One region of the Streptomyces sp. SCA2-17 genome, then DNA from elsewhere that is predicted to be linked to it. Evidence: riboswitches for the same ligand, from Rfam matches in the RefSeq annotation. Region 1 holds a riboswitch; the other holds the start of a gene.
The links. Region 1 has a riboswitch for S-adenosylmethionine ahead of thrC (threonine synthase). Riboswitches for the same ligand answer to the same signal wherever they lie in the genome.
Positions count from the first base shown of each region.

Region 1 (14,563 bases):
TCTCCAGCACCCGCATGCTCTTCTACAACAAGGCCCACTTCGCCAAGGCCGGCATAGCCAAGGCCCCCGAGAGCTGGGACGAGCTCCAGGCCGCCGCCAAGAAGCTCCAGACCGCCGGGGTCAAGATCCCGTACGGGCTGCCGCTCGGCCCCGAGGAGGCGCCCGCCGAGACCCTGCTGTGGATGCTCAGCGGCGGCGGCGGTTACACCGACCACGACGGCACGTACACGATCAGCTCCGACGAAAACGTCGACACCTTCAAGTGGCTGCGCGACGAGCTCGTCGGCAAGGGCCTCACCGGCTCCGGAGACCCCGCCCGCACCAACCGCCAGGAGGTCTTCGACGCCTTCTGCAGCGGCCAGGTCGGCATGCTCAACGGCCACCCGACGCTGATGAAGCAGGCCGAGGCCAAGGGCATCAAGTACGGGCTGGCCCCGCTGCCGGGCAGGTCCGGCAAGGCCAAGTCCACCATGGGCGTCGCCGACTGGATCATGGCGTTCAAGGCGGGCGGCCACCGCGAGGAGGCCGGCCTCTTCCTCGACTTCGTCTACAGCACCAAGAACGTCCTGAACCTCACCGGCCAGTACGACCTGCTGCCCGTGACCAGCAGCGCCTCCGAGAAGATGCAGGCCGACAGCAACAAGGCCCATCTGAAGCCGTTCCTGGAGCAGCTCGACAACGCCGTCTACTACCCCGTCGACAAGACCTCCTGGGCGAAGGTCAGCAAGGCCCTCAAGGAGAAGATCGGCTCGGTCGTCGCCAAGAGCGGCGACCCCGCGAGCGTCCTCGGCGAGATCCAGCGCGAGGCCGACGCCACGGAGCTGGCCGGCGCCGGCAAGTAGGCTGGCCGGCGTGAGCGACGCACAGCACGGCGAGCGGGAGCCCTCCGAGAAGGGCCCCTCCGAGCAGGAGCTTTCCGGGCTCGACCTCGCCGTGCTCGCCCTGGAGCGCCGGGCCTTCTCCGGGCCCGGTGCCAAGGAGCGGGCCGTGCGGGAGCGGCTCGGGATGACCCCGACCCGCTACTACCAGCTGCTCAACGCCCTCCTGGACGATCCGCGGGCCCTCGCCCACGACCCCGTCACCGTCAACCGGCTGCGACGCATCCGCGACGCCCGGCGCGAACGCCGGTAGCGGACGGGCCCCGCCCAGTAGGGTCGGTCCCATGGGCAGCCACCCCCTCCCCGTTCCCTCCACCCCCGCCGGCCGCGACGGGCTCGCCGCCCTCCTGGCCGGCCCGCAACGCGCCGTCGTGGCCCTCGACTTCGACGGGACGCTCGCCGAGATCGTCCCCGACCCCGAGCAGGCCCGCGCGCACCCCGGCGCCGTGCCCGCGCTGGCCCGGCTCGCCCCGCGGCTCGGGTCCGTCGCCGTGATCACCGGCCGCCCGGCCGCCGTCGCCGTCCACCACGGCGGCTTCGCCGGGGCCGCGGGCCTGGAGCACCTCGTGGTCCTCGGCCAGTACGGCGCCGAGCGCTGGGACGCGGCGAGCGCCACCGTGACCGCCGACGCCCCGCCCCCCGGCGTCGGAGCCGTCCGCACGGAGCTGCCGGGGATCCTGGCCGGCTCGGGCGCCGGCCGCGGCACCTGGATCGAGGACAAGGGCCGCGCCCTCGCCGTCCACACCCGCCGGGCCCCCCACCCGCAGGACGCGTTCGACGCCCTGCGCGAGCCGCTGCACGCCCTCGCCGACCGGCACGGCCTGATCGTCGAGCCCGGCCGGCTGGTGCTGGAGCTGCGCCCGCCGGGCGTCGACAAGGGCGCCGCCCTCACCTCGTACGTCCGCGAGAGCGGCGCGCGCTCGGTCCTCTACGCGGGCGACGACCTCGGCGACCTCGCCGCCTTCGCCGCCGTGGAGAAACTGCGCTCCGAGGGGCTGCCGGGGCTGCTGGTGTGCAGCGGAAGCGCCGAGGTCGCCGAACTCGCCGACCGGGCCGACCTCGTGGTCGACGGCCCGGCAGGCGTCGTGGACCTGCTGACCGCCCTCGCCGAGCGCCTCGGCGGCGCCTGATCCGGGGGAGCGCCGGGGCCGGGCCGGCTACAGCGCCCGCAGCTGGTCCGTGAACCACCGCGCCGGCGGCAGCGCCGTCGCCGCCGCGGCCAGCCGCTTCGTGCGCTCCGCCCGCTCCCCGGGGTCCATCAGCAGTGCCAAGTGCAGGGCGCGGGCCGTGGCCTCCACGTCGTACGGATTCACCAGGATCGCCTCGTCACCCAGCTCGGCCGCCGCGCCCGCCTCCCGCGACAGCACCAGCGCGCACCCGTGGTCGGAGACTACCGGGACCTCCTTGGCCACCAGGTTCATCCCGTCGCGGATCGGGTTCACCAGGGCCACGTCCGCGAGCCGGTACGCGGCCAGGGAGCGCGCGAAGTCGTCCTTGACGTGCAGGGCGACCGGCTCCCAGCCCTCCGTGCCGAACGCGGAGTTGATCTCGCGGGCGACCCGCTCCACCTCGGCCGTGTACTCGCGGTAGACGGCGAGGTCCTGCCGCGACGGGTAGGCGAACGCGATGTGCACGACCCGGCCGCGCCACTGCGGGTGCTCCTCCAGCAGCCGCCGGTACGCGTGCAGCCCCCGCACGATGTTCTTCGACAGCTCCGTGCGGTCCACGCGCACGATCGTCCTGCGGTCCGGCCCGCCGATCTGCGCCCTCAGCGCCGCCATGCGCTCCTCGACGTCCGCCCGGTGCGCCCGCTCGCGCAGGAAGTCCCCGTCGGCGCCGAGACCGTGCACGCCCAATCGCGTCACCCGCCCCTCGGACCACACCTCGGCCGCCCGCCCCTCGCCGTCGCGGACGACCTCCGCGCCCAGCACGTCCGCGCAGCACGCGGCGAACGCCTCGGCCCAGCGCGGGGTCAGGAACGCGGCCCGGTCGCCGCCGAGCACGCCGCGCAGCAGCTGCCCGGCCACGTCGTCCGGCAGCATCCGGAAGTAGTCCGGCGGGGCCCACGGGGTGTGCGAGAAGTGGCCGATGCGCAGGTCGGGGCGGCGCGCCCGGAGCAGGCCGGGGACGAGCGCCAGGTGGTAGTCCTGCACGAGCACCGCGGCGCCCTGCGCGGCCTCCTCGGCGACGGCGTCGGCGAAGGCCGCGTTGTACGCCTCGTAGGCCGCCCACTGCTCCCGGAACGCCTTGTCGAAGACGGGCTCCAGGGGCGTCTGGTAGAGCATGTGGTGCACGAACCACAGCACTGAATTGGCGATGCCGTTGTACGCGGCGGCGAACGTACCGGGCGGGATGTCCAGCATCCGTACGCGGTGCCCGCCGGTGTCTTCCGGGGCGAGTCTCCGGCCGGCCGCGCGGGCCGCCTCGCGGTCGCCCTCCCCGAGCGCCGCGCACACCCACACGGCTCCGGCCTCGCGCTCGATGGAGCTGAGCCCGGAGACGAGCCCCCCGCCGCCCCGCCCGGCCACGAGGGCGCCGTCGGGGCCGCGCCGGTACGAGACCGGGCCGCGGTTGGAGGCGACCACGATCGGTGCGGCGGCGGCGTTGTCGTCGTCGATCGATGCGGTGGGCACGTGCTCAGCGACCATGTGCCCAGCCTTGCCCCCGGGTGAACCGCTCAAACGTACGCTTACGCGGCGTGTCGCTTCGCGTACTCGGGTATGCCGGCCATCGGCGGGCGCTCCTCGGTGTCCACCGCGTACGTGCGCGGAACGAACCCTTCCGCGGTGCGCTCGAACTGCGTGAGCGCAGGTCGCACCAGGTGCCCGCGGGCCAGCCGGAGCTGCGCGGTGCGGTAGATCGCGGCGGCCATCCGGCCGAGCGCCTGCCCGTCCTGGTGGCGGTGCTTGCGCACGCCCACGTCCACCTGGGCCAGCGCGTCCAGCCCCACGGTGTGCAGCGCGTCCACCAGAAGGCCCAGTTCCACGCCGTAGCCGACGGGGAAGGGCAGCTGTTCGAGCAGCGACCGGCGGGCCGCGTACTCGCCGCCCAGCGGCTGCACGAAGCCGGCCAGCTGCGGCCAGTGCAGGTTGAGCAGGGGGCGGGCGACGAGCTCGGTGACCCGGCCGCCCTGGCCCGCGGACCTTGCGGCACCGGGGACGTCGAACTCCGGGCCCAGCGGGCGGTCGTACATCGCCTTGACGAACTGCACGCCCGGGTCGGTCAGCAGCGGACCGACGATCCCGGACACGAAATCCGCCGAGAACTCGCGCAGGTCGGCGTCCACGAAGGCCACGACGTCGCCCGTCGTCGCGAGCAGCGAGCGCCAGAGGACCTCGCCCTTGCCGGGCACGGCGGGCAGGCCGGGCAGCAGCTCGTCGCGGTGCACCACGCGCGCCCCGGCCGCCGCGGCCACCTCGGCCGTACGGTCCGTGGAGCCCGAGTCCACGACCACCAGCTCGTCCACCAGCGGCACCGCGTCCGTCATCAGCTCGCGGCGGATCACCGCCACGATCGCGCCCACCGTCGGCTCTTCGTTCAGCGCGGGCAGGACGACGCTCACCGTCGTGCCGGACTCCCGTTTGGCGGCCAGAAGCACGTCGAGCGGACGATCAGCAGCCGACCAGGACCGCTCGGCCAGCCAGCGCTCCACCTCTTCCAGCACGTGTACGACTCCTCGTTGTGATGCGCTGCCGCGATGCGCTGTGACGCATCTCGCCTTACGGACGGCCCTCTCAACGGGCCATCGCTTCCGTTACAGTCTTGAACAACGCGGACCGCCGTCCTATGTCGGGGTCACCGCGTGCCACAAACGCCTGGGCCCCGCCCAGCGCCATACCGCTCATCCAGAGGGGCAGAGGGATACGGCCCGTTGAAGCCCCGGCAACCCTCCAGCCGGTCTCCGTCGACATCGTTCGATGCGAGGCTCCCGGCGGGGAAGGTGCCAATTCCGTCTCGTGGCGACGTACGCCGCGAGGAAGATGAGGAGAAAGGGCCTCGCCTCCATGGCTGTGCAGTCTGTTGAACCCTCTACCACTTCTGTGGACCTCGGACCCGCCGCTGCGCTCTCCTGCCGCGAGTGCGGAGAGCGCTTCCCCCTCGGCCCCATTTTCGCCTGCGCCCTGTGCTTCGGCCCCCTCGAAGTCGCCTACGAGCTGCCCGCCGGCGGGCCCCGTCAAGCCGCTGAGCTGCGGCGGCGGATCGAGGCCGGCCCCGCGAACATCTGGCGCTACGCCCCGCTGCTGCCCGTCCCCGCCGACGTGGCGGACAAGCCCGGCCTCAGCCCCGGCTTCACCAAGCTCGTCAAGGCCGGCAACCTCGCCCGCGAGCTGGGCGTGACCGGCGGCCTGTACGTCAAGGACGACTCCGGCAACCCCACGCACTCCTTCAAGGACCGGGTGGTCGCGATCGCGGTCGAGGCCGCCCGCGCCTTCGGCTTCACGACCCTGTCGTGCTCCTCCACCGGCAACCTCGCCGGAGCGGTCGGGGCCGCGGCCGCCCGCGCCGGATTCCGGTCCTGCGTGTTCATCCCGCACGACCTGGAGGCCGGAAAGGTCGTCATGGCCGCGGTCTACGGCGGCGAGCTCGTCGGCATCGAAGGCACGTACGACGACGTCAACCGCTTCTGCAGCGAGCTGATCGGCGACCCGCTGGGGGAGGGCTGGGGCTTCGTCAACGTCAACCTCCGGCCGTACTACGGCGAGGGCTCGAAGACCCTCGCCTACGAGATCTGCGAGCAGCTCGGGTGGCGGCTGCCGGACCAGATCGTGGTGCCGATCGCCTCCGGCTCCCAGCTCACGAAGATCGACAAGGGGCTGAAGGAGCTCGTCGCGCTCGGGCTGGTCGAGGACCGGCCGTACCGGATCTTCGGCGCCCAGGCGGAAGGGTGCTCGCCGGTCTCGCGCGCCTTCAAGGACGGGCACGACGTCGTACGGCCCGTGAAGCCGGACACGATCGCCAAGTCCCTGGCCATCGGCAACCCGGCGGACGGCCCGTACGTGCTGGACATCGCGCGGCGGACGGGCGGCGCGGTGGAGGACGTCACCGACGCGCAGATCGTGGACGCGATCCGGCTGCTCGCGCGGACGGAGGGGATCTTCGCGGAGACGGCGGGCGGGGTGACGGTGGGGGTGACGAAGAAGCTGATCGAGGACGGGGTGCTGGATCCGGCGCTGACCACGGTCGTGCTCAACACGGGGGACGGGCTCAAGACGCTTGATGCCGTTGCGGCCGGGCCGGCGGCGACGATCCGGCCGTCGCTGGAGGCGTTCCGCGCCGCGGGGCTGTCCGGCCGCTGACGTCAGCCGCCCCCACTTCTTGTTCCTACGCACCCCGAAGGTGAGTACACCCATGAGCGTCACCGTTCGTATCCCCACCATCCTGCGCACCTACACCGGTGGTCAGGCCGAGGTCTCCGCCGAGGGGGCGACCCTCGCCGACGTCCTCCAGTCCCTGGAGGAGAACCACACCGGCATCGCCGCCCGCGTGCTCGACGACAGCGGCAAGCTGCGCCGCTTCGTGAACGTCTACGTCAACGACGACGACGTCCGCTTCGAGCAGGGCCTTCAGACGCCCACCCCCGACGGCTCCGCCGTCTCCGTCATCCCTGCCGTCGCCGGCGGCTGAGGTTTCACAGGGTTCTTCCGTTATTGCCGCACGACGGCCCCGGAATCGCCCCGACCGCAGTAGCGGACGGGGCGATTCCGGCTGTTGAGCGCGATACAGTTGAGGCGATCCCCGCCCGGCGTCAGTGCCGAACGCATATGAGAACCCGTCAAGTTGTGCGCGAAGTGTGTGCACGAAATGCCGGGTTGGTTGTGTTTTTCCCGGCCCGACTTGCCCTGAAATACCCGGAGTTCAGCCGTTTCTCTCGCTCGGCCATGCCCGGAATTCTCGTCCGAGTGACCTGTTGCAGACGGCATCCGTGCAGATACATTCAGCCGCGGTCGACGCGTTCCGGCGCACACCCACTGGGCTGCCAGGGGGTGAGGTCTGACCCGGGTCCGCGAAGTGCGGTCCTGCGCAAGGGCCAGTAATAGGGGAGTTAGGCATGGCTCAGGGCACCGTCAAGTGGTTCAACGCGGAGAAGGGCTACGGCTTCATCGCGGTCGACGGTGGTGCGGATGTATTCGTCCACTACAGCGCGATTCAGATGGACGGTTACCGCACCCTCGAGGAGGGTCAGCGGGTCGAGTTCGAGATCTCGCAGGGCCAGAAGGGGCCGCAGGCGGACATGGTGAAGCTGTCGCAGGTCTGACGCGGCGCATCGACCACCGGCTCGCTCGGTTTGCGGAGGGGTCCGCACCTCACTGAGGTGCGGACCCCTCGCGCGTGTGCGGGTGCCTGTGTATGGGTACGGCTCTCTCTTGCCCTCCGGCACCCCCGCCCTCCTCGTGCGAGGGGCGTACGTGTGGACCGCTTGCGCCCCCAGCTAACGCTGGGAGGTGCCCCCCTGTCACTTGCGGAGGGTCTGGAGGGTGAACCGCTTGCACTCGGGGTGGTCGAGTGCTAATCATTGGGCTTAGCACTCTCCGGGTGAGAGTGACAGATTTGGACCGTCGGTGAGGTCGGCGGACCGGGTGGGGCAAGGAACCGCCAGGTCCGCAGGCCGTCCGTCGCGGGCGCCAGCGCGGTCCGGAGAAATCCACCCCGTCCTGGGAGGACCACTTCACATGGCCAAGATCATCGCGTTCGACGAGGAGGCACGGCGCGGTCTCGAGCGCGGGATGAACCAGCTCGCCGACGCCGTCAAGGTCACCCTCGGCCCCAAGGGCCGCAACGTCGTCCTCGAGAAGAAGTGGGGCGCCCCCACGATCACCAACGATGGTGTGTCCATCGCCAAGGAGATCGAGCTCGAGGACCCGTACGAGAAGATCGGCGCCGAGCTGGTCAAGGAGGTCGCGAAGAAGACGGACGACGTCGCCGGTGACGGCACGACGACCGCGACCGTCCTGGCCCAGGCACTGGTCCGCGAGGGTCTGCGCAACGTCGCCGCGGGTGCCAACCCGATGGCGCTGAAGCGCGGCATCGAGAAGGCCGTCGAGGCCGTCTCCGGTGCGCTGCTCGAGCAGGCCAAGGACGTGGAGACCAAGGAGCAGATCGCCTCCACCGCCTCCATCTCCGCCGCCGACACCCAGATCGGCGAGCTCATCGCCGAGGCGATGGACAAGGTCGGCAAGGAAGGCGTCATCACCGTCGAGGAGTCCCAGACCTTCGGTCTGGAGCTGGAGCTCACCGAGGGTATGCGCTTCGACAAGGGCTACATCTCGGCGTACTTCGCCACCGACATGGAGCGTATGGAGGCGTCCCTGGACGACCCGTACATCCTGATCGTCAACTCGAAGATCTCCTCGGTCAAGGACCTGCTCCCGCTGCTGGAGAAGGTCATGCAGTCGGGCAAGCCGCTGCTGATCATCGCCGAGGACGTCGAGGGCGAGGCCCTGTCGACCCTGGTCGTCAACAAGATCCGCGGCACCTTCAAGTCCGTCGCCGTCAAGGCCCCGGGCTTCGGCGACCGCCGCAAGGCCATGCTGGGCGACATCGCCATCCTCACCGGTGGCACGGTCATCTCCGAGGAGGTCGGCCTCAAGCTGGAGAGCGCCGGTCTCGACCTGCTCGGCCGCGCCCGCAAGGTCGTCATCACCAAGGACGAGACGACCATCGTCGACGGTGCCGGCGACAGCGACCAGGTCCAGGGCCGCGTCAACCAGATCCGCGCCGAGATCGAGAACAGCGACTCGGACTACGACCGCGAGAAGCTCCAGGAGCGCCTCGCGAAGCTGGCCGGCGGCGTGGCCGTCATCAAGGCCGGTGCCGCGACCGAGGTCGAGCTCAAGGAGCGCAAGCACCGCATCGAGGACGCCGTTCGCAACGCGAAGGCGGCCGTCGAGGAGGGCATCGTCGCCGGTGGTGGCGTGGCTCTGCTCCAGGCTTCCTCGGTCTTCGAGAAGCTGGAGCTCGAGGGCGACGAGGCCACCGGTGCCGCCGCCGTCAAGCTGGCCCTGGAGGCCCCGCTCAAGCAGATCGCCGTCAACGGTGGTCTCGAGGGTGGCGTCGTCGTCGAGAAGGTGCGCAACCTGACCGTCGGCCATGGCCTGAACGCCGCCACGGGCGAGTACGTCGACATGATCGCCGAGGGCATCATCGACCCGGCGAAGGTCACGCGCTCCGCCCTGCAGAACGCCGCGTCCATCGCCGCGCTCTTCCTCACCACCGAGGCCGTCATCGCCGACAAGCCGGAGAAGGCCGCCGCGGCCGCTCCGGGCGGCATGCCGGGCGGTGACATGGACTTCTGATCCTCCCCGGATCACTTGTCCTGACGCTGTACGCACCCGAGGGCGGTGCCCCCCGCGAGGGGGGCACCGCCCTCGGGCGTATGCGCAGGCTCTGCGCCCGGCGCCGCGTTGAGCTCCCGCAGCGACGCGCGGCTCAGGCCGAACGCGTACGTCAGAACGAACCCCGCCGCGTAGCCCACCAGCAGGCCCGCCCCGTAGACGGCCGCCGCCCGGCCCAGGCCGTGGCTGCCCTGGAGGAGGGGGAAGAGGGCCCAGCCCGACGGGCCGATGGCGGTCGAGCCGACCCTGTCGCCCAGCTGGGCCAGCAGCCCCACGAAGCCCCCGCCGAACGCCCCGCCCACGCACGCCGTGACGAACGGGCGGCCCAGGGGGAGCGAGACTCCGTAGATCAGTGGCTCGCCGATGCCCAGGAGGCCGGCCGGCAGGGCGGAGCGGATCGTCCTGCGCACCGAGCCGTTGCGCGGCAGCCGCGCGTAGACCGCGAGCGCCGCGCCCACCTGGCCGGCGCCCGCCATCGCGAGGATCGGCAGGAGGACCGTGTGGCCCTGCTGCTGGATGAGGGTGGTGTGGATGGGGATGAGGGCCTGGTGCAGGCCCAGCATCACCAGGGGCAGGAACAGCCCGCCCAGGACGAAGCCCGCCGCCGCGCCGCCGCCGGTCAGCAGCCGGTCGGCGAAGTGCCCGATGGCCGTGGCGACCACCCCGGCCGCGTACATCAGCCCGTACAGCGTCACCAGGCCGGCCACCAGGACCGTCACCGTGGGGGTGACCAGGACGTCGAGGGCCTCCGGCACCCGGCGCCGGCACCGGCGTTCGACGTGCGCGGCGAGCAGCGCCGCGGCCAGCGCGCCGAGGACCCCGCCCTGGCCGGGGACGAGCCGCTCGCCGAACGCGGTCACCCGGTCCACGCCCGGGAAGACGATGACCGCCGCGACCGCGCCGCCGAGGACGGGCGTGCCGCCGAACTCCTTGGCCGTGTTGTAGCCGACGAAGACCGCGATCAGGGACATGAAGCCCGACGCGCACGCGGTCAGGGCCGTGGCGAGCGCGGGCAGCCGGTGCAGGTTGGTGAGCAGGCCGGCCAGGCCCGCCACGATGCCGCAGCCGATCAGGGCCGGGATCAGCGGGACGAAGATCTGCGCGATCCGGCGCAGGAACAGCTTCACCGGGGTCGCGTTGCGGGCCTTGCGCTCCGCCCGGATCGCCGCGCCGCGCTCGGCGAGGGCGGCGGCGGTGACGGGTTCTGCTTTCAGGGCTTCCAGGGCTTCCAGGGCTTCCGCGGATTCCGCGCGCTCCGCGTATCCGGCGAGTTCCACCGCGACCTCGGCCACCCTGCCCGGGCCGAGCACGACCTGGAGGGCCGTGCCGTCCTCGACGACGCCCAGGACCCCCGGCAGCGCCCGCAACTCCTCGCGCCGGACGGCCGACGCGTCCCGGACGGTGACCCGCAGGCGCGTCATGCAGTTCGTGACGGACGTGAGGTTCGCCGGGCCGCCGAGGAGGGGGAGGAGGAGCGCGGCGAGGGAGGCGTCCGGGGGCACGGCGCGGCTATCCCCGCGCCGTGCGGAGCGCCGTCCGCAAGTGACCGCCCGACGCGTCCAGGAGGCGGGCGGCGGTGGGCCCGTCGACGCCGCCCATGATGACGAGGATCGCGTTCTTCACCTCGCCGCCGGTCTCCGTCAGGGCGGCCTCCGTCTCCCGGTCGGAGGCGCCCGTGGCCAGGGCGACGATGTGCCGGGACCGGGCGCGCAGCTTCTCGTTGGAGGCGCGCACGTCGACCATCAGGTTCCCGTACGTCTTGCCGAGCCGGATCATGGTGATCGTCGAGAGCATGTTGAGGACGAGCTTCTGTGCGGTGCCCGCCTTCAGCCGGGTGGAGCCCGTGAGGAGTTCCGGCCCGACGACGACTTCGATGGGGTGCTCGGCGGCCCGGCCGAGCTCCGAACCGGCGTTGCAGGCCAGCCCGATCGTCAGCGCCCCGGCCGCGCGGGCGTGTTCGACGGCGCCGATCGCGTACGGGGTGCGGCCGGAGGCGGAGACCCCGACGACCGTGTCGGCCGGGCCGACGCCGAGCGCGGCCAGGTCGCCCGCGGCGAGCTCCTTGCTGTCCTCGGCGCCCTCGACGGCCGTGACGAGCGCCGTGGCGCCGCCCGCGATCAGGCCCGTGACCTGCGAGGGGTCGGTGTTGAAGGTCGGCGGGCACTCGCTCGCGTCGAGCACCCCGAGGCGGCCGGCGGTGCCCGCGCCCGCGTAGACGAGCCGCCCGCCGCGGGCCATCCGGGCGGCGGTCGCGTCGACGGCCGCGGCGATCTCGGGCAGCCGGGCGGCGACGGCGGCGGGGACCTGCGCGTCCTCGCCGTTCATGATCCGGGCGATGTCGAGGGTGGGCAGCCGGTCGATCTCCGCGAGATCGGGGCGGAACGCCTCGGTGGTGAGCGCGGCGAGCTCGGCGCGGAGGTCGGACGGCTCGTGCGCGGGCGCGCCCACGTGGGTGGAGGGGCCTGCGTGTGCGGATGAGCCGGATGAGCCGGAAGGGAACGGCGAGGCGCCGGATGGTGAAGTGCCGGGCGGCGTCGGCGAGTCGGGCGGCACGGGCGACGAAGCAGAAAAAACCATGGGCGGACGGCTCTTTCCAGGCGTGGCCGGGCGGGCCGGCGGGTCAGCGCGGTGGGCGCGGGGCGTGGCGGTGGGCGAGTGCTTCGTACGACGCGGACAGGGCCGGCGCGGCGGTCTCGTACGTCCGCTGGGCGACGCCGATGAACAGGCAGTCCACCACGAGGAGCTGGCTGGTGCGGCTCGACATGGCCGCGGGCCGCAGCTCGCTCTCCCGCGCGGAGGACGTGGTCAGGACGTGGTCCGCGTACTGGGCGATCTCGCCGTCCGGGCGGCCGGTGATCGCGAGCGTCGTCGCGCCGTGCTCGAAGGCGACCCGCAGCGGCTCGATGACGTCGGTGGTGCGGCCTGAGTGGGTGATGGCGACCGCGACGTCGCCCGCCCGCAGCTGGACGGCGTTGGTGACGGCGAGGTGGGGGTCGGCCGGCGCGTGGGCGATCAGGCCGATGCGGAGCAGCTTCTGGACGAGGTCCTGGCCGACTAGGTGGGAGGCGCCGATGCCGTAGACATCGATGCGCCGGGCGCCGGCGAGCGCGGCGACGGCGGCCTCCAGCTGGGCGGTGTCGAGGGCGGCGGCCGTGTCCGCCAGGCACTGCGCCTCTTCCTGGGCGAGCTTGGCGACGACGGCGGGCAGGGGGTCGTCGACCGCGATGTCGGCGGTGACGGCGGGGGCGCGGCCGGCCGCCTGTTCGGCGGCGAGGGCGGCGAGGGCGAGCCGCAGGTCGCGGTAGCCGGGGTAGCCCAGGAGGCGGGCGGTGCGCACGACGGTGGCCTCGCTGGTGCCCGTGCGCTCCGCCAGCCCGGTGACGGTGAGCGCGGCGGAGCCCGCGGGATCCCCGGCGACGGCTTCGGCGACGCGCTGCATCGAGCGGGTCATGGAGGGCGCGAGGGTGCGGACCTTGGCGGCGAGGGCGCCGGGCGCGGGCACGGTGCGGCCGTGTCCGGCGGCGTTGCGGCCCGCGGCGGGGGCCTCGGCCGGTGCGGGGACCTGCCGCTCGCCGCCCGCGGCTCCGGCGGGCCGGGCGGTCCCGGCAGCTTCGGTAGTTTCTTTCAATTTGCTGCTCACCTTTTGAAAGGTATTTTCAGGGTGGTGAACCGTCAACCGCCCACGTCCGGGACAATGGACCGTATGGAGCTCGAACAAGCGCTGCACACGGCGCGTGCCCTGATCCTCGCCGACCTCGTCGCGGGTGACGTGGCGGAGGCCGACGTCGTCTCGCTCGTGGAGGACGCGGTGGCGCAGCGGCGGTGGTGGGTCGAGCAGTGGCCGGAGGGCGCCGGCTTCGTGGTCGGGCTCATAGCCCAGGACGTCCAGGACGCCCTGCTGGAGCGGCACGGGCGCTGGCCGCTGTGCCCGGTGTGCAGCCAGGACGGAGACCTGCACGCCCTGGAGGTCGAGCCGGAGCTGGGACCCGACCCGCACTGGGCGTGCACCAAGCAGACGGTCCTGGTCGCCCCGGTCGGTTCGCTGTCCGACGCGCTGCGGTGAGGCGCCGCCGATGACGCTGTACATCGACCCGCCCGTCTGGCCCGGGCACGGCCGCATGTGGTCCCACCTGATCAGCGACCTGTCCTTCGACGAGCTGCACGCCTTCGCGGCGCGGCTCGGCGCTCCCGCCCGCGCGTTCGACCGCGATCACTATGACGTGCCGTCGACGTCCTACGGGGACGCCGTGCGGCTCGGCGCGGTGGAGGCGAGCAGCAAGGAGCTGGTGCGGCTGCTGGTGGTCGCGGGGCTGCGGCGGCCGAAGCACGAGCGGCCGTAAGGCTGAGCCGGCCCGGGAAAGCGTGAGCCCGCTCAGCTCGTGAGCAGGCCGAGTTCCGTCGTGACGTTGCGGCGCGCGACCGCCTCCCAGCGGTCGTAGCCCAAAGGTGTGCGGAAGAGCCGCGGCAGGTCCAGGAGCTGCCGCAGCACCGCCGCGCGCCCTTCGCGGAAGGCCTCGTCCGGCACGAAGCCGTACTCCTCGCGGACGGCGGCGGCGTAGGCGGCGTACTCCTCGGGGGTGCCCGCGAGCACGGCCAGGTCCGCGTCGGACAGCACCTCGCCGTCGAGGTCTCCGGCCGCCGGGTTGTGGCCGACGGTGAGCCGTACGAGCCGGGCGACCTCGGCCGTGCGGGCGGCGCCGATGCCCAGCTCGGGCAGGGCGCGCTCGGCGAGGTGCGCGCTGCGCTCCTCGTTCTCGGAGCGGTCCGGGCGGTAGACGGCGTCGTGGAACCAGGCCGCGAGGCGTACGGCGTCGATGTCGCCGGCGTGCGCGGCGAGCTCGTCGACCCGGTCCAGGACCGCCGCGAGGTGGTCGGTCGTGTGGTAGCGGCGCTGCGGCTCCGCCCAGCGGCGCAGCAGGTCGTCGGCGTACGGGCCCGGGTCCGGGGCGTCCTCCGGGGCGCCGGCGCCACGGGCGCGCTCGACGGTCTCCTGCCAGCGGGCGCGCAGGGCGGGGCCGGACGGGTGCTCGCTCGGGACTGTCATAGGCCAATTGTGGAACACCGCTTTTGGCGCGGGGCGCGGGTGTGGCAGGCTGTGCAATATGTCTAGACCAATTCTTGAGGTGATCGCGCTCGACCCGCGGGACGCGAGGGCGGCGCAGGACGGCGGCGCGGACCGCCTCGAACTGGTCACCGACATGGCCGCGGACGGCCTCACCCCGCCGCTGGAGACCTTCACCGCCGTCCGGGACGCCGTCGACATCCCCGTACGGGTCATGCTGCGTGCCGCCGACGGCTTCTCCGCGGGCGACGCGGCCGCCCTGTCCGCGCTGTGCGGCACCGCCCGGGCCC
Region 1 is NZ_CP117521.1:3,675,823-3,690,385, forward strand. It holds gene PS271_RS16630 (extracellular solute-binding protein) at 1-842, shown strand, start outside; gene PS271_RS16635 (DUF3263 domain-containing protein) at 853-1,131, shown strand; gene otsB (trehalose-phosphatase) at 1,163-2,008, shown strand; gene PS271_RS16645 (alpha,alpha-trehalose-phosphate synthase (UDP-forming)) at 2,036-3,526, opposite strand; gene PS271_RS16650 (glucosyl-3-phosphoglycerate synthase) at 3,568-4,542, opposite strand; SAM riboswitch class I at 4,717-4,865, shown strand; gene thrC (threonine synthase) at 4,859-6,175, shown strand; gene PS271_RS16660 (ubiquitin-like small modifier protein 1) at 6,228-6,503, shown strand; gene PS271_RS16665 (cold-shock protein) at 6,928-7,134, shown strand; gene groL (chaperonin GroEL) at 7,550-9,172, shown strand; gene PS271_RS16675 (PTS transporter subunit EIIC) at 9,184-10,713, opposite strand; gene murQ (N-acetylmuramic acid 6-phosphate etherase) at 10,721-11,659, opposite strand; gene PS271_RS16685 (SIS domain-containing protein) at 11,832-12,851, opposite strand; gene PS271_RS16690 (DUF8819 family protein) at 12,906-13,274, shown strand; gene PS271_RS16695 (DUF4031 domain-containing protein) at 13,285-13,551, shown strand; gene PS271_RS16700 (HD domain-containing protein) at 13,584-14,255, opposite strand; gene PS271_RS16705 (copper homeostasis protein CutC) at 14,314-14,563, shown strand, end outside.

Region 2 (14,563 bases), 2.2 Mb from region 1:
CGCCTCCTCGCCGGCCGCCGTGACGAGCTTGACCCAGCCGGCGGGCCGCAGCACGTAGGCCATGGCGGCCACGTCCTCCGGATCGGCGGCGGCCGGGGGCGAGCCGGCGTCCAGGGCCTCGGCGAGCTCCGAGCCCGTCTCGCGCAGCCGGGCCGAGATGCGCCGGCGGAAGGCGGCGTCGTTCTCCACCGCCGCCGCCATCGCGTTGCCCGCGAACTTGGCCCGCCGGCTCGGCGTGAACCGGGCGTACTGCCGCAGCGCCGCGGGGAGTTCGGCCACGGTCAGCCCGCCGAACGCCTCCGCCACGAGCCCGACGACCCGGCGCCGCACGCCTTCCGGCAACGGTCGGTCGAGCACCTCGGCAGCGCCGTCGGTCCCACCGGTGTCACCAGGTCCACCGGCCGCCTCCGCGCCACCCGTGTGCTCCACCACCGCTCATCGCTCCCGTTCTTCAGGCGTTCGCGCCCGGCCGGTCCACCAGCTCGACCTGGTCGACCGCGTTGCACCAGCGGCAACGCACGGACTCGATGGTCTCACTGACCACCTCGCGCTCCTCCACGCTCGGCTCACCGGAAAGGTCGAGGTGCACGAAATCCACGGCTTTGGTCGTACGCGTCACATCGAACCGGGTGAGATTGCCGCACAGCGCGCAGCGCCACCGGGTCCCGGCTGTCGGCTGGGGAACGCCCATCGTGTCGTCCGTCCTCGTCAAGTCCATCGAACTGCGGGTGTGCTTCCCGTAACCCTACGGCCTGATGGTCATGCGGCGCGGAGCGCAGGCCCGCTTCGGCGGCCCGGCGAGGCACTCTGTGCGCTTTACTGCTGGTACGTCATGATCTGCTCATGTTCGGAAAGCCGGGGCAGGCTCCCCTCGTCACCTACGGCCTCATCGGCGCCTGCAGCGTGGTGTTCCTGCTCGGCCCCGCGTCGGGCCTCACGGTCACCCTGTCCGGCGGCCCCGGCAGCGGCAGCAGCCTCCTGGCCGCGCAGGCCGCCTACTTCGAGCGCTGGGGAGTGGTGCCGGAGGAGCTGTGGCACGGGCCCGCGGCGGAGCTGATCACCCCGCTCACCGCGCTCTTCGTCCACGGCAACTGGCTGCATCTGCTCGGGAACATGCTCTTCCTCTATGTCTTCGGCGCCATGGCCGAAAACCGTATGGGCCGGGGTCCCTTCGCCCTCTTCTACCTCACCGCCGGGGTGCTGGCACTGCTCGGCTACGCCGCCGTGCACGCCGGCTCCGACCGGACGCTCGTCGGCGCCTCCGGGGCGATCTCCGGAGTGCTCGGAGCCTTCCTCTACCTCTTTCCCCGGGCCCGCGTCACCAGTCTCTTCCCGTTCCTCTTCTTCCTGCCCCTGCGGTTCCCCGCCTGGGCCGTGCTGCTCTTCTGGTTCGCCCTCCAGTGGCTCGCCGCCCGCTCGGCCGGGGACCGGCCCGGCGTCGCCTACCTCGCCCACGTCGTGGGCTTCGCCCTGGGCTTCCTGTACGCGTGGGCGAGGTACGGGCGTACGACTAGAGTGAAGCGGGGCTGCCCCCCGACCCCCGATAGGAGCCCGCCGTGATCACTTCGATCGTCCTGATCAAGACCGACGTCGACCGGATCCCCGAGATCGCCGAGCAGATCGCGGCGATCGAGGGCGTGAGCGAGGTGTACTCGGTGACCGGGGCGCACGATCTGATCGCCATGGTCCGGGTGGCCCGCCACGACGACCTGGCGGACGTCATCCCGGGGCGCATCAGCAAGGTCCCGGGCGTGGCCTCGACGGAGACGCACATCGCGTTCCGCACGTACTCGCAGCACGACCTGGAAGCGGCGTTCGCGATCGGCCTGGAGTCGTAAGCCGTACGCCGGTCCGGCACCGCCGGTCACCTCCGGTGGGGTTGCGCGCCGCGGCGGCGGGATTTCCTTGCCTGCGGCAAGCGGCCTGATGGCCGAGAGGCCAGGCCTCCCCCGGCCACCGATCGAAAGGCCCTGCCTTTCACTCCCGCCGCCACGGCGCTCAGCCCCCGCCGGGCTCTCCGGCGGTGCCGTACCGGGCGCGCCCGCCATTCCTGCAACCGCCGTCAGGCGGGGACGCACCGCCCGCCCTCCGTCCGGTAGGACCACTTCGCGCCGTGGTGGACGAGTTCGCCGACCGCCGTCACGAAGCGGTCGACGTGCTCGTCCGGGGTGCCCGCGCCGAAGCTGACCCGGATCGCGTTCAGCGGTGCGCCCTCGTCCACCGCACCGCACTCCCCCTCGGCGGCGGCGTCGCCGCCCACCAGCGTCCGGACCAGCGGGTGCGCGCAGAAGAGGCCGTCGCGGACGCCGATCCCGTACTCCGCGGAGAGCGCCGCCGCGAAGTGCGAGCTGTTCCAGCCGTCGACGGTGAAGGAGAGCACGCCCACGCTCGGGGCGTCCGGCCCGAAGAGCGACAGCACCCGCACCCCCGGCACCGCCGCGAGCCCCTCCCGCACCCGGGCGATCAGCTCCCGCTCCCGCTCCGCGAGCCGGTCGAAGCCCGCCTCGGCGAGCGCCTTGCACGCGGAGGCGATGGCGTAGGCGCCGATGACGTTGGGCGAGCCGGCCTCGTGCCGGGCGACCCCCTCGTGCCACTCGACCCGCACCTCGCCGGAGGCGTCCCGCGCGACGCGGCGGCTCGCGCCCCCGCCCGCCAGGTAGGGCTCGGCGTCCCGGAGCCAGTCCGCGCGCCCGGCGAGCACGCCGGCGCCGAAGGGCGCGTACAGCTTGTGCCCGGAGAAGGCGACCCAGTCCGCGTCCAGCTCGGCGATGTCCACCCGCTGGTGCGGCACGAGCTGGGCCGCGTCGACCACGATCCGCGCGCCGTGCGCGTGCGCGGCCGCCGCCAGCTCCCGTACGGGCCACAGTTCACCGGTCACGTTGGACGCGCCGGTCACGCACACGAGCGCCGGGCCGTACGGCTCGCGGGCCGCGAGCTCCCGCTCCAGCGTCTCGACCGCCTGCGCCGGGGTGCGGGGCGCCTCCAGGTAGGTCACGGCGACGTCCGCGCGCCGCTCCCAGGGCAGGAGCGCCGCGTGGTGCTCGGTCTCGAAGACGAACACCCGGGTCCCCGTGGGGAGTACGGCGGCGAGCAGGTTGAGGGAGTCGGTGGTCGAGCGGGTGAAGAGGACCTGGTCGCCGTCCCGGCAGCCGAGGAACGCGGCGACGTCCGCCCGGCTGTTCTCGAACAGCTCGGTGGACAGCTGCGAGAGGTACCCCGCGCCGCGGTGCACGCTGCCGTAGTAGGGCGCGTACGCCGCCACGTCGTCCCACACGCGCTGCAGGGCGGGGGCGCTGGCCGCGTAGTCCAGCGCCGCGTACGTCACCTCTCCCCCGGTGACCAGCGGCACGCGGACATCCCTGCCCAGAACCGGCAGAGGGGTGCAAATGGCCTGATCGGTGGCAAGGGTGGAGACAGACATGGCGAACTCCCGTAAGAAGGCAGGCGAATTCCACCGCGCGACGGGCGCGGGAAGGGAAAAGAGGGTGCGCGGAAAAGGGGCTCTTCGAGCCCTAACGCATTCGCTGAACCACGGAAGGATCTCCCTCGGCAACCAGGATCCCTGGCGAGGGATCCGCGCTTGCCGCAGACCTCGCTGCCTGCGGCCTGGTCATCACCCGGGGCACCCCGCCACGGAAGGAGGGTTGCCGGACAGCAAGCCGGGGCCTGATCGCTGTCACTCGTGACCTTGCCGAGGAGTATGGCATACGTGATCGCCCCGCGGAACAGCCGTTCCGCGGGGCGAGACGGGTCAGGCGTTGCTCGCGGCGACCCAGCGCTCCAGCGCCCGCCGCGCCGCACCGGAGTCGATGGACTCCGCCGCGCGCACCAGCCCGGCGGAGATCTGCTCCGCCAGCGGCGCCTCCGTGGGCGCCGACGCGACGAGCGCCGCGGCGGAGTTCAGCAGCACCGCGTCCCGTACGGGCCCGGTCTCGCCCGCCAGCAGCCGCCGTGCCACGTCCGCGTTGTACGACGCGTCGGCCCCGCGCAGCGCCTCCACGGGCACCAGGTCGATGCCCACGTCCCGCGGGTCGAAGGCCTCCTCGCGGACCGTGCCGCCGGAGACCACCCACACCCGCGAGGTCGCGGTCGTCGTGAGCTCGTCGAGGCCGTCGTCGCCGCGGAAGACCAGCGCCGTGGAGCCGCGCTCGGCGAGCACCCCGGCGAGGATCGGCGCCATCCGCGCGTCCGCGACGCCGGTGGCCTGCGCCCGCACCTTGGCGGGGTTGGTCAGCGGGCCCAGCACGTTGAAGATGGTGCGGATGCCGAGCTCGCGCCGTGCCGCGGCCACGTGCCGCAGCGCCGGGTGGAACGTCACGGCGAAGCACAGGGTGATCCCGGCCTCCTCCGCCACTTCCGCGACGCGCTTCGGGGTGAGGTCGAGGTTGACGCCCAGCTTCTCCAGGACGTCCGAGGCCCCGCTGGCGGAGGACGCCGCGCGGTTGCCGTGCTTGACGACCTTCGTGCCGGTGCCGGCCACGACGATCGCGGACATGGTCGAGATGTTGACGGTCTTGGCGCCGTCGCCGCCGGTCCCCACGATGTCCACGCTGGGGCCGGGCACCTCGATCAGCCGGGCGTGTCCGTACATCGTGCGGACCAGGCCGGAGATCTCGGCGACCGTCTCGCCCTTGGCGCGCAGGGCGACCAGGAAGCCCGCGATCTGGGCGCCGGTGGCCTCGCCGCGCATGATCCGGTCCATGGCCCAGGCCGTGTCGTCGGCGGTGAGGTCACGGCCGGCGAGGAGGGCGTCCAGGAGGCCCGGCCAGGAGGGGGCCACCGCGCTGTCGCCGCCTGCCGGGGTCACAACGTTCATGGTCCACGCTCCTGGTGGTCGGTCCGGAGAGCCGGGTTCGTCCCGAGGGCTCTGCCCGCCCAGCCTATCCACCCCCGCAGAGCGCGAAGAGCCCCGTCCATGCGCTGGACGGGGCTCTCGCTGTGGCGATCAGCGATCAGTGTGGATCAGGCGGTGACCCGGAGATCAGTGGTGGCCGTGGCCGCTCGTGATCTCCTCGTACTCCTCGCGGGTGGCCTTGGGGATCTGGGTCCCCTCGCCGTAGAAGCCCTTGGAGAGCTTCACCTTCAGGCGCTGCCCGGCGCCGGCCTTGCGGGCCACGCCGTTCTCGTCGAACTCCGGCTCCAGCTCGAGCGGCTTGGGCTGCTCGTGCGCCGTGAGGGTGTGCAGCTGCTCCTGCGAGAGCGGCTCGTGGACCTCGACGAACTCACCGTGCGGCAGGCGCTTGATGATGCCGGACTCGCGGCCGTGCAGCACCTTGTCGCGGTCGCGGCGCTGCAGGCTCATGCAGATCCGGCGGGTCGCGATGAACGTCAGGACCGGCACCACGAAGAAGCCGATTCGGACGAACCAGGTGATGGCGTTGATCGACAGGTGGAAGTGGGTGGCCCAGAGGTCGTTTCCACCACCGATCAGCAGCACGAAGTACCAGCTGATCCAGGCGGCACCGAAGGCGGTGCGCGTCGGGGCGTTGCGCGGGCGGTCCAGCAGGTGGTGCTCCCGCTTGTCGCCGGTGACCCAGGACTCGATGAACGGGTACACCGCGATCGCGGCCAGCACCAGCGGGAAGATCACCAGCGGCACGAAGACGCCGAGGACCAGCGTGTGGCCCCACAGGTTGATCTCCCAGCCCGGCATCACGCGGATGAGGCCCTCGGAGAAGCCCATGTACCAGTCGGGCTGGGCGCCGGTCGACACCTGGTCCGGGCGGTACGGGCCGATGGCCCAGATCGGGTTGATCGTGGCGATCGCCGCGACGGCCGCGATGACGCCGAAGACCAGGAAGAAGAAGCCACCGGCCTTGGCCATGTAGACCGGCATCAGCGGGAGGCCGACGACGTTCTTGTTGGTGCGGCCCGGGCCGGGGAACTGCGTGTGCTTGTGGTAGATCACGAGGATCAGGTGGGCCACGAGCAGACCGAGCATGATGCCCGGCAGCAGCAGGACGTGGATCGAGAAGAACCGCGGCACGAAGTCCGAGCCGGGGAACTCGCCGCCGAAGAGGAACATCGAGATGTACGTGCCGACGATCGGCACGGACAGGATCGCGCCCTCCATGAAGCGGACACCGGTGCCGGAGAGCAGGTCGTCCGGGAGCGAGTAACCGGTGAAGCCGGTGAACATGCCCAGGACGAACAGCAGGAAGCCGAACAGCCAGTTGACCTCACGCGGCTTGCGGAACGCACCCGTGAAGAACACGCGCATCATGTGCACGAACATGCCGGCGAGGAAGATCAGCGCCGCCCAGTGGTGGATCTGCCGGATGAGCAGACCGCCACGGATGTCGAAGCTGATGTTCAGGGTCGACTGGAACGCCTCGGACATCCGCATGCCCTGCATGGGGACGTACGAGCCGTGGTAGACGACCTCTTCCATGCTGGGGTGGAAGAACAGCGTCAGGTACACACCCGTGAGGATGATGATGACGAAGCTGTAGAGGCAGACCTCGCCCAGCATGAAGGACCAGTGGTCCGGGAAGATCTTCCGCATGTTGGCCTTGGCCAGGGAGTAGATCCCCAGGCGGCCGTCGGCCCAGTCGGCTACCCGCTCGCCTGCGGGTGCCTTGCGGCGGCCCGGCGCGTTAGCGCCAGATGCGTTCGTGGTTGTAGTGCTCATCCGCGCTCCCAGTAGGCAGGACCGACGGGCTCGGCGAAGTCGCCCATGGCCTCAAGGTAGCCCTTGTCGTTGACCTTGATCCGCAGCTGCGGAAGGGCGTGGCCGGCCGGGCCGAAGATCACGCGTCCGCCGTCGGAGAGGTCGAAGGTGGACTGGTGGCAGGGGCACAGCACGTGGTGCGTCTGCTGCTCGTAGAGGCTGATCGGGCAGCCGACGTGGGTGCAGATCTTGGAGAACGCGACGATGCCGTCCGCGGACCAGTCGAGCTCGCGCTTGTCCTTGATGTTCTCCGGGCGGAGCCGGACGATCATCAGGGCGGCCTTGGCGATCTCCTTCTGGAAGTCGTGGTCCTCCTCCTTCATGCCCTCGGGCATGGCGAAGGTGAGGGAGCCGACCTGGATGTCCTCGGGACGCAGCGGCTGCAGCGTGTTCTGGTTGATCAGCATCTTGCCCTCGGACCAGGCGGTCTTCCGGAGCTTGGTGCCCGGCAGCGGTCCGAGGTCGCGCAGCAGCACCACGCCGGAGAGCGGCACCAGGGCCAGCGCGCCGAACATGGTGTTGCGGATCAGCTTGCGGCGGCCGAAGGCCGACTCCTCAGCGCCCTGCTTGAAGTCCGCCAGGACCTTGGCCTTGACGTCCGGCTCGGCGGAGATGGCGTGCCGCTCGTCGGCGACCTCCACGTCCGACATCAGGGTGCGGGCCCAGTGGACCGCGCCCGCGCCGATGCAGAACAGCGCCACCGCGAGGGTCATGCCCAGCGCGAAGTTCAGGGCACTGATGTGACCGATCGGGAAGATGTAGACGATCTTGTCGACCGGCAGGGCCACGTAGGAGGCGATGAAGCCGACCGTGGCCAGCATCGAGAGCAGGAACAGGAAGGCGACCACGCGCTCGGAGCGCTGGGCCGCCCGCTCGTCCACGTCCTGGATGCGGGGCTCGTGCGGCGGCAGGCCGGGGTCGGCGAACGGGTCGCCGGCCGTCTTCGTCACGGCGCCGCCGTGTGCGTCCTGCGTGCTCGGCAGGTTCTCTTCTGGAATGTCTTGGCTACTCATGACTTCTTGGCCTTAGCGGTGTGGGCCGCGACCCAGATGGCTACTGCGATCAGCGCGCCCAAGCCGAAGATCCACGCGAACAGACCCTCGCTGACCGGGCCGAGCCCGCCCAGCTCGAGGCCGCCCGGGCTCTCCGACTTGCTGCTGTTGACCGTGTCGAGGTACGCGATGATGTCCTTCTTGTTCTTCTCCGACAGCGTCGTGTCGGGGAAGGAAGGCATGTTCTGCGGGCCGGTCTGCATGGCCTCGTAGATGTGCTTGGGGTCGACGTCCTCAAGCGAGGGGGCGAACTTGCCGTTGGAGAGCGCGCCGCCCTTACCGGTGAAGTTGTGGCACTGGGCGCAGTTGGTGCGGAAGAGCTCTCCGCCCTTGGCGATGTCCGCGCCGTCCGGGCTGTACTGATCCTTGGTCGGGACCGCGGGGCCGGCGCCCAGCGAGGCGATGTACGCGGCGAGCTGGTCGGTCTGGGCCTGCGTGTAGATCGCCTTCTTGCGGGGGGCCTGGGCACCCTGCTGCTGGAGCGGCATGCGGCCGGTGCGGACCTGGAAGTCGACGGCCGCGGCGCCCACGCCGACGAGGCTCGGGCCGTCACTGGTGCCCTGACCGCCGGTGCCGTGGCAGCTTGCGCAGCCCACGGAATAGAGCTTCTTGCCCTCCTCGATGGCGAGGGACTGGGCGGTTCCATCGGCCTTGGCCGTGTCCGCCGGCGCGAACGCGGCGTACAGCCCCCCAGTGACCGCCAGCGCGAAGAGTAGGACGACGACCGCCGCCAGCGGATGGCGTCGTCGTGCGGAGAGCTTTTTCACGGATTACCCCGGTGTCAGGATCTTCTGCGTCGATCTGGACTGTTGGTCCGGTGCGGGACGGGACCGATTACTTGATCAAGTAGATCGTGGCGAAGAGGCCGATCCACACCACGTCGACGAAGTGCCAGTAGTAGGACACGACGATGGCCGCCGTCGCCTGGTGGTGGGTGAACCTCTTGGCCGCGTACGTCCTGCCCAGAACCAGCAGGAAGGCGATCAGACCGCCCGTCACGTGCAGGCCGTGGAAGCCGGTCGTCAGGTAGAACACCGAGCCGTACGGGTCGGAGGAGAGCGAGAGGCCGTCCTCCTTCACGAGGTCCGTGTACTCGAACACCTGGCCGCCGATGAAGATGGCACCCATCACGAAGGTGATCGTGAACCAGGTGCGCAGCTTCTTCACGTCGCCGCGCTCGGCGGCGAAGACGCCGAGCTGGCAGGTGAGGGAGGAGAGCACCAGGATCGTGGTGTTCGTCGCCGAGAACGGAAGGTTCAGCGAGGACGCCATATCCTTCCAGTGCTCTGCGCCGGTCACCGATCGCAGGGTGAAGTACATCGCGAAGAGGGCCGCGAAGAACATCAGCTCGGAACTCAACCAGATGATGGTTCCGACGCTGGTGAGGTTCGGTCGATTGACCGACGGGTGTGCGTGCCCGGTATCTGTTGCTGTTGCAGTCGCCACGACCGACATTATGTCGGTCGCTTATCTCGTGCTCACTCCGGGGGGTGCCGTTCGGTGTGTCAAGAGCATGTGCGCTGCTCGTACGGCCCAGTGCCGGGGTCCCCCAAAGGGGGGAACCGGACGTTCCGGGGCACTCTCCGGGCCTGACGGACCCTCCTCCGGAAGGGTGTTCGCGGAGTAGAGTCCGGCCAGCGATCAGCTCCACGTCAGATCCGCAGCTGTGCCGAACACAAGCCTGGAGGAACGATGCAGCCGACGGCCACCGTGCTGGTCTACAGCGACAACGCGGACACCCGCGCACAGGTCCGGCTGGCCGCAGGTCGCAGGCCGGCTCCCGACGTACCGCCGGTCGAGTACGTGGAATGCGCGACACTCCCGGGCGTGCTCGCGGCCCTGGAACAGCACCACGTGGCCGTGTGCGTCCTGGACGGCGAGACGGCGCCCGCGGGCGGCATGGGGGTGTGCCGGCAGCTGAAGGACGAGGTGTTCCGCTGCCCGCCCGTGCTGCTGCTGATGGGCCGCCCGCAGGACGCCTGGCTGGCCACCTGGAGCCGGGCCGACGCGGCCGTGACGCACCCGCTGGACCCGGCGGTGTTCGCCGAGGCGCTGGCGGGCCTGCTGCGCAGCCGGAAGGCCGTGGACGCCTGACGGTCCGGGGGCCGGCGCGGCGGGCCCTGCGGGGCCCGCCGGGCGGCTAGAGCTCGGGGCGCAGGCGGGCGGCGTCGGCGGGGCCGCTCCCCTGCTTCTTGCCTCCGACGAGGGCGCTGCCCTTGCGCCATTCGTCCCAGTCCATGTTCCAGTCGCCGAAGCCGTTGTCGAAGGGCGTCATGGTGGCGCCCGCGCTGCCCACGACCTTGACGATGTCGCCGACGTGGACGGTGTCGAAGAACCACTTGGCGTTGGCGGTGCTCATGCCGGTGCAGCCGTGGCTGACGTTCTCCCAGCCCTGGGAGCCCTCGGACCAGGGGGCGGCGTGCACGTACTCGCCGCTCCAGGTGACCCGGGTGGCCCAGTAGACGGGCAGGTCGTAGGAGTCGGCGCTGCCTTCGGCGATGCCGATGCTGGTGCCGCGCATCCGTACGAAGGATTCCCGGCCCAGGATCACCTTGACCCCGTTGCGGGTGGCGTAGCCGGGTTTGCCGGTGGTGACCGGGATGGAGCGGATCTCCTTGCCGTTGCGCAGCACGGTCATGCTGTGGGCGCCGGCGTCGGTGACGGCCTCGATGCGGTCGCCGGTGGTCATCCTGACGGGCTTGGAGGGGCCTCCGTAGAGGCCGCCGCCGACCTTGATGCCGTCGAGGGTCGCGTGCACGTCGACGGTGGAGTTGGCAGGCCAGTACTCCTTGGGCCGGTAGTGCAGGGTGCGGTTGTCCACCCAGTGCCAGGCGCCTTCCACGGCGGGCTGCGACTCGACCCTGAGGGTGCGTTCGACGACGGCGCGGGAGGCGGGGTCCTGGACGGGGGTGCTCAGCTCGGCGGTGATGGGCTGTCCCACCCCGTAGGTGCCGTTCTGCGGGCCGAAACTGACGCGCAGGAGGCGGTCCGCCGGATTGGTGTCGAAGCCGATCGTGCGCCGCCCCTGGGCCCCGTCCTCGTCCTCCGTTGTGACGCGGACGGTGTAGTGGGCGCCGGCGGCGAGGGCGCCGGTGCTGTGCCAGCGGGACCCGTCGGGGGCGAGCTCGCCCTTGACGTAGCGTCCGGCGGCGTCCGTGGCGGTGACGTCCGTGATCCGGTCGTCGCCCCTGGCGGTCACCTCCAGCGGCTTGCTGGGGTCCGCCTTCTGCCCGTCGCGGGCGCTGGTGAGCTCCACCTGACCGCCGGCGTCGTAGGGCTTGTCGGCCAGCGGGTTGGACGAGCCGCCGCAGGCGGTGACCCCCACCGCCAGCGCGGTCAGCAGCACGGCGCCGCAGAGCGCCAAGCGGTGTCGAGGTGACTGGGTCATGTCTCACACCGTAGGGACGTTCGGGGCGTACGGCCTGTCGGGTGACTGCAAACGGGTGGTTGTGCGCGAAGGCCCCGGAACACGCGAAGGGCCCCGCACACCGGGTGGGGTGCGCGGGGCCCTTCGCAGGAGCGACAGCTCCTACTGGTTCTGGTTCTCGCCTCGGTAGAACTCGAAAACCCAGCCGAAGAGGCCGACCAGGATGATCGGGGCCGAGAAGTACATCAGCCACCAGCCGAAGCAGATGCTCAGGAAGGCCAGGGCGCCACCGACCGCCAGGGAGAGCGGCTGCCAGCTGTGCGGGGCGAAGAAGCCCAGCTCGCCGGCGTCGTCGGCGACGTCCGCCTCCTTGTTGTCGCCGGCGCCGGTGTCCACCCGGCGTGCGGTGAACGCCAGGTAGTAGCCGACCATGATGCACAGGCCGAAGGCCATGAAGAGGGCCGTCGTGCCGGCAGCCTCCTTCGACCACACGCCATAGACACACGCCATGGCGAGGATGAAGACGGCGAGCCAGATGAACATCTTGCCCTGGATCTTCACTTGCCGGCCTCCTTGCCACCCGCGAGGGCCTTCTCAGCCGCGAGGTTCTCTTCGAGCTCCAGAGCCACGATCTCCGGGTGGTGCAGGTCGAACGCCGGGGATTCGGAGCGGATGCGCGGCAGCGTGAGGAAGTTGTGCCGCGGCGGCGGGCAGGACGTCGCCCACTCCAGCGAGCGGCCGTAGCCCCACGGGTCGTCGACCTCGACCTTCTTGCCGTACTTGGCGGTCTTCCAGACGTTGTACATGAACGGCAGGATCGACAGGCCCAGCAGGAAGGAGCTGATGGTCGAGATGGTGTTCAGCGTGGTGAAGCCGTCGGCGGCCAGGTAGTCCGCGTAGCGGCGGGGCATGCCCTCGGCACCCAGCCAGTGCTGCACCAGGAACGTGCCGTGGAAGCCCACGAACAGCGTCCAGAAGGTGATCTTGCCGAGCTTCTCGTCCAGCATCTTGCCCGTGAACTTCGGCCACCAGAAGTGGAAGCCGGAGAACATCGCGAACACCACGGTGCCGAAGATGACGTAGTGGAAGTGCGCGACCACGAAGTACGAGTCGGAGACGTGGAAGTCCAGCGGGGGCGAGGCCAGGATGACGCCGGTCAGACCACCGAAGGTGAAGGTGATCAGGAAGCCGGTGGCCCACAGCATCGGCGTCTCGAAGGACAGCGAGCCCTTCCACATGGTGCCGATCCAGTTGAAGAACTTCACACCGGTCGGGACCGCGATCAGGAAGGTCATGAAGGAGAAGAACGGCAGCAGCACACCGCCCGTGACGTACATGTGGTGCGCCCACACCGTCACCGAAAGACCGGCGATCGAGATCGTGGCCGCGATCAGGCCCCAGTAGCCGAACATCGGCTTGCGGGAGAAGACCGGGATGACCTCGGAGATGATGCCGAAGAACGGCAGCGCGATGATGTAGACCTCGGGGTGGCCGAAGAACCAGAAGAGGTGCTGCCACAGCAGCGCTCCGCCGTTGCCCGGGTCGAAGACGTGGGCCCCGAATTTACGGTCCGCCTCCAGAGCGAACAGCGCGGCCGCCAGGACCGGGAAGGCGAGCAGGACCAGGACACCGGTCAGCAGCACGTTCCAGGTGAAGATCGGCATGCGGAACATCGTCATGCCGGGCGCGCGCATGCAGATGATCGTGGTGATGAAGTTGACCGAACCGAGGATCGTGCCGAAGCCGGAGAAGGCCAGACCCATGATCCACATGTCGGCGCCGACGCCCGGCGAGCGGACGGCGTCCGACAGCGGGGAGTAGGCGAACCAGCCGAAGTCGGCCGCACCCTGCGGGGTGAGGAAGCCGGCCACCGCGATGATCGAGCCGAACAGGTAGAGCCAGTAGGCGAACATGTTCAGCCGCGGGAACGCCACGTCGGGCGCGCCGATCTGGAGCGGCATGATCCAGTTCGCGAAACCGGCGAACAGCGGCGTCGCGAACATCAGCAGCATGATCGTGCCGTGCATCGTGAACGCCTGGTTGAACTGCTCGTTCGACATGATCTGCGTGCCGGGACGGGCGAGTTCGGCGCGCATCAGCAGCGCCATCAGGCCGCCGATGCAGAAGAACGCGAACGACGTGACCAGGTAGAGCGTGCCGATGGTCTTGTGGTCGGTGGTGGTGAGCCACTTGACCGCGTTGATACCGGGCTGCTTCTGGCGGACTGGCGGTGCTGCCGTGGCTGTCGCGGCGGCGGCACCCTGGGGTTCGTTGAGGATGCTCACTTGTTCTTGGTCTCCGCGTTCTTCGCGTGATCCGTCATCGCGATGCCCGCCGGCTGGTAGCCGGTCTGGCCCTTCGCGGCCAGCTCCTTCAGGTGCTGCTTGTAACGCTCAGGAGAGACGACCTTGACGTTGAAGAGCATCCGGGAGTGGTCCTGGCCGCACAGCTCGGCGCACTTGCCGAGGAAGGTGCCCTCCTTGTTCGGGGTCACCGTGAAGCTGTTGGTGTGCCCCGGGATGACGTCCTGCTTCATCAGGAACGGCACCACCCAGAAGGAGTGGATGACGTCCCGCGAGGTGAGGACGAACTCGACCGTCTCACCCTTGGGCAGCCACAGCGTGGGGCCCGGGTTGTTGGTCTGCTCGTTGCGCGTGCCGGGGATGCCGATGTCGTAGACACCCTCCGCGCCCTGCGGTGCCTTCTTCAGGAACCGGTCCGGGATCGCGTCGAGCTCCTTGTTCTCCCGGAGCGGCTTCGCCGGGGTCGCGGCGTTGCCGTCGACGTCCTCCATGTAGTTGAAGGCCCAGCTCCACTGGAAGCCCACCACGTTGACGACGTGCTTGGGCTTGTCCGGGTTGGTCAGCAGCTTGTTCTCGTCACGCGCGGTGAAGTAGAAGAGCACCGACACGATGATGATCGGGACCGCCGTGTACAGCGCCTCGATCGGCATGTTGTACCGGGTCTGCTGGGGTACCTCCACCTTCGTCCGGCTGCGCCGGTGGAAGATGACACTCCAGATGATCAGGCCCCACACCAGGATGCCGGTCACCAGAGCGGCGGCCCAAGAGCCCTGCCACAGGGAGAGGATCCGCGGCGCCTCTTCCGTGACGGGAGTGGGCATTCCGAGGCGGGGGAAGTCCTTATATGTGCAACCGGAGGCGGTCGCCAGGACAGCGCCCGCGGCCAGCGCCTGCAGCAGCTTCCGCCGCACCGGGCGCCGCGACGAGCGGTCGGAGCCGTTGGGACTCACGTAGCGCCTTCCCGAGAGTCTCGCCCGTGCGGCCGGCTGCGGCCGTCTCGCTGGTCGGTCGCCGGCCCGCTGCGGGCAGGGGTTTGGATGTTTATGCGGACCAAACCCTACTGGACGCTATTTGGGGCCGCGCGGGGAGGGTGCCCAACGCGCCGCGTCACTCCCCGAAGGGATGGAATCCATGGGTCCGGCCGCCGTCTGGGGGACCGTCAGGCGGCTGC
Region 2 is NZ_CP117521.1:1,444,361-1,458,923, forward strand. It holds gene PS271_RS06425 (NYN domain-containing protein) at 1-432, opposite strand, end outside; gene PS271_RS06430 (hypothetical protein) at 452-691, opposite strand; gene PS271_RS06435 (rhomboid family intramembrane serine protease) at 844-1,560, shown strand; gene PS271_RS06440 (Lrp/AsnC family transcriptional regulator) at 1,557-1,838, shown strand; gene PS271_RS06445 (aminotransferase class V-fold PLP-dependent enzyme) at 2,063-3,421, opposite strand; SAM riboswitch class IV at 3,572-3,688, opposite strand; gene trpD (anthranilate phosphoribosyltransferase) at 3,752-4,816, opposite strand; gene qcrB (cytochrome bc1 complex cytochrome b subunit) at 4,982-6,631, opposite strand; gene qcrA (cytochrome bc1 complex Rieske iron-sulfur subunit) at 6,628-7,683, opposite strand; gene qcrC (cytochrome bc1 complex diheme cytochrome c subunit) at 7,680-8,489, opposite strand; gene ctaE (aa3-type cytochrome oxidase subunit III) at 8,557-9,177, opposite strand; gene PS271_RS06475 (hypothetical protein) at 9,415-9,816, shown strand; gene PS271_RS06480 (L,D-transpeptidase) at 9,863-11,110, opposite strand; gene PS271_RS06485 (cytochrome c oxidase subunit 4) at 11,252-11,650, opposite strand; gene ctaD (aa3-type cytochrome oxidase subunit I) at 11,647-13,374, opposite strand; gene ctaC (aa3-type cytochrome oxidase subunit II) at 13,371-14,342, opposite strand.
Region 2: another riboswitch for S-adenosylmethionine. It lies ahead of PS271_RS06445 (aminotransferase class V-fold PLP-dependent enzyme); the one in region 1 lies ahead of thrC (threonine synthase).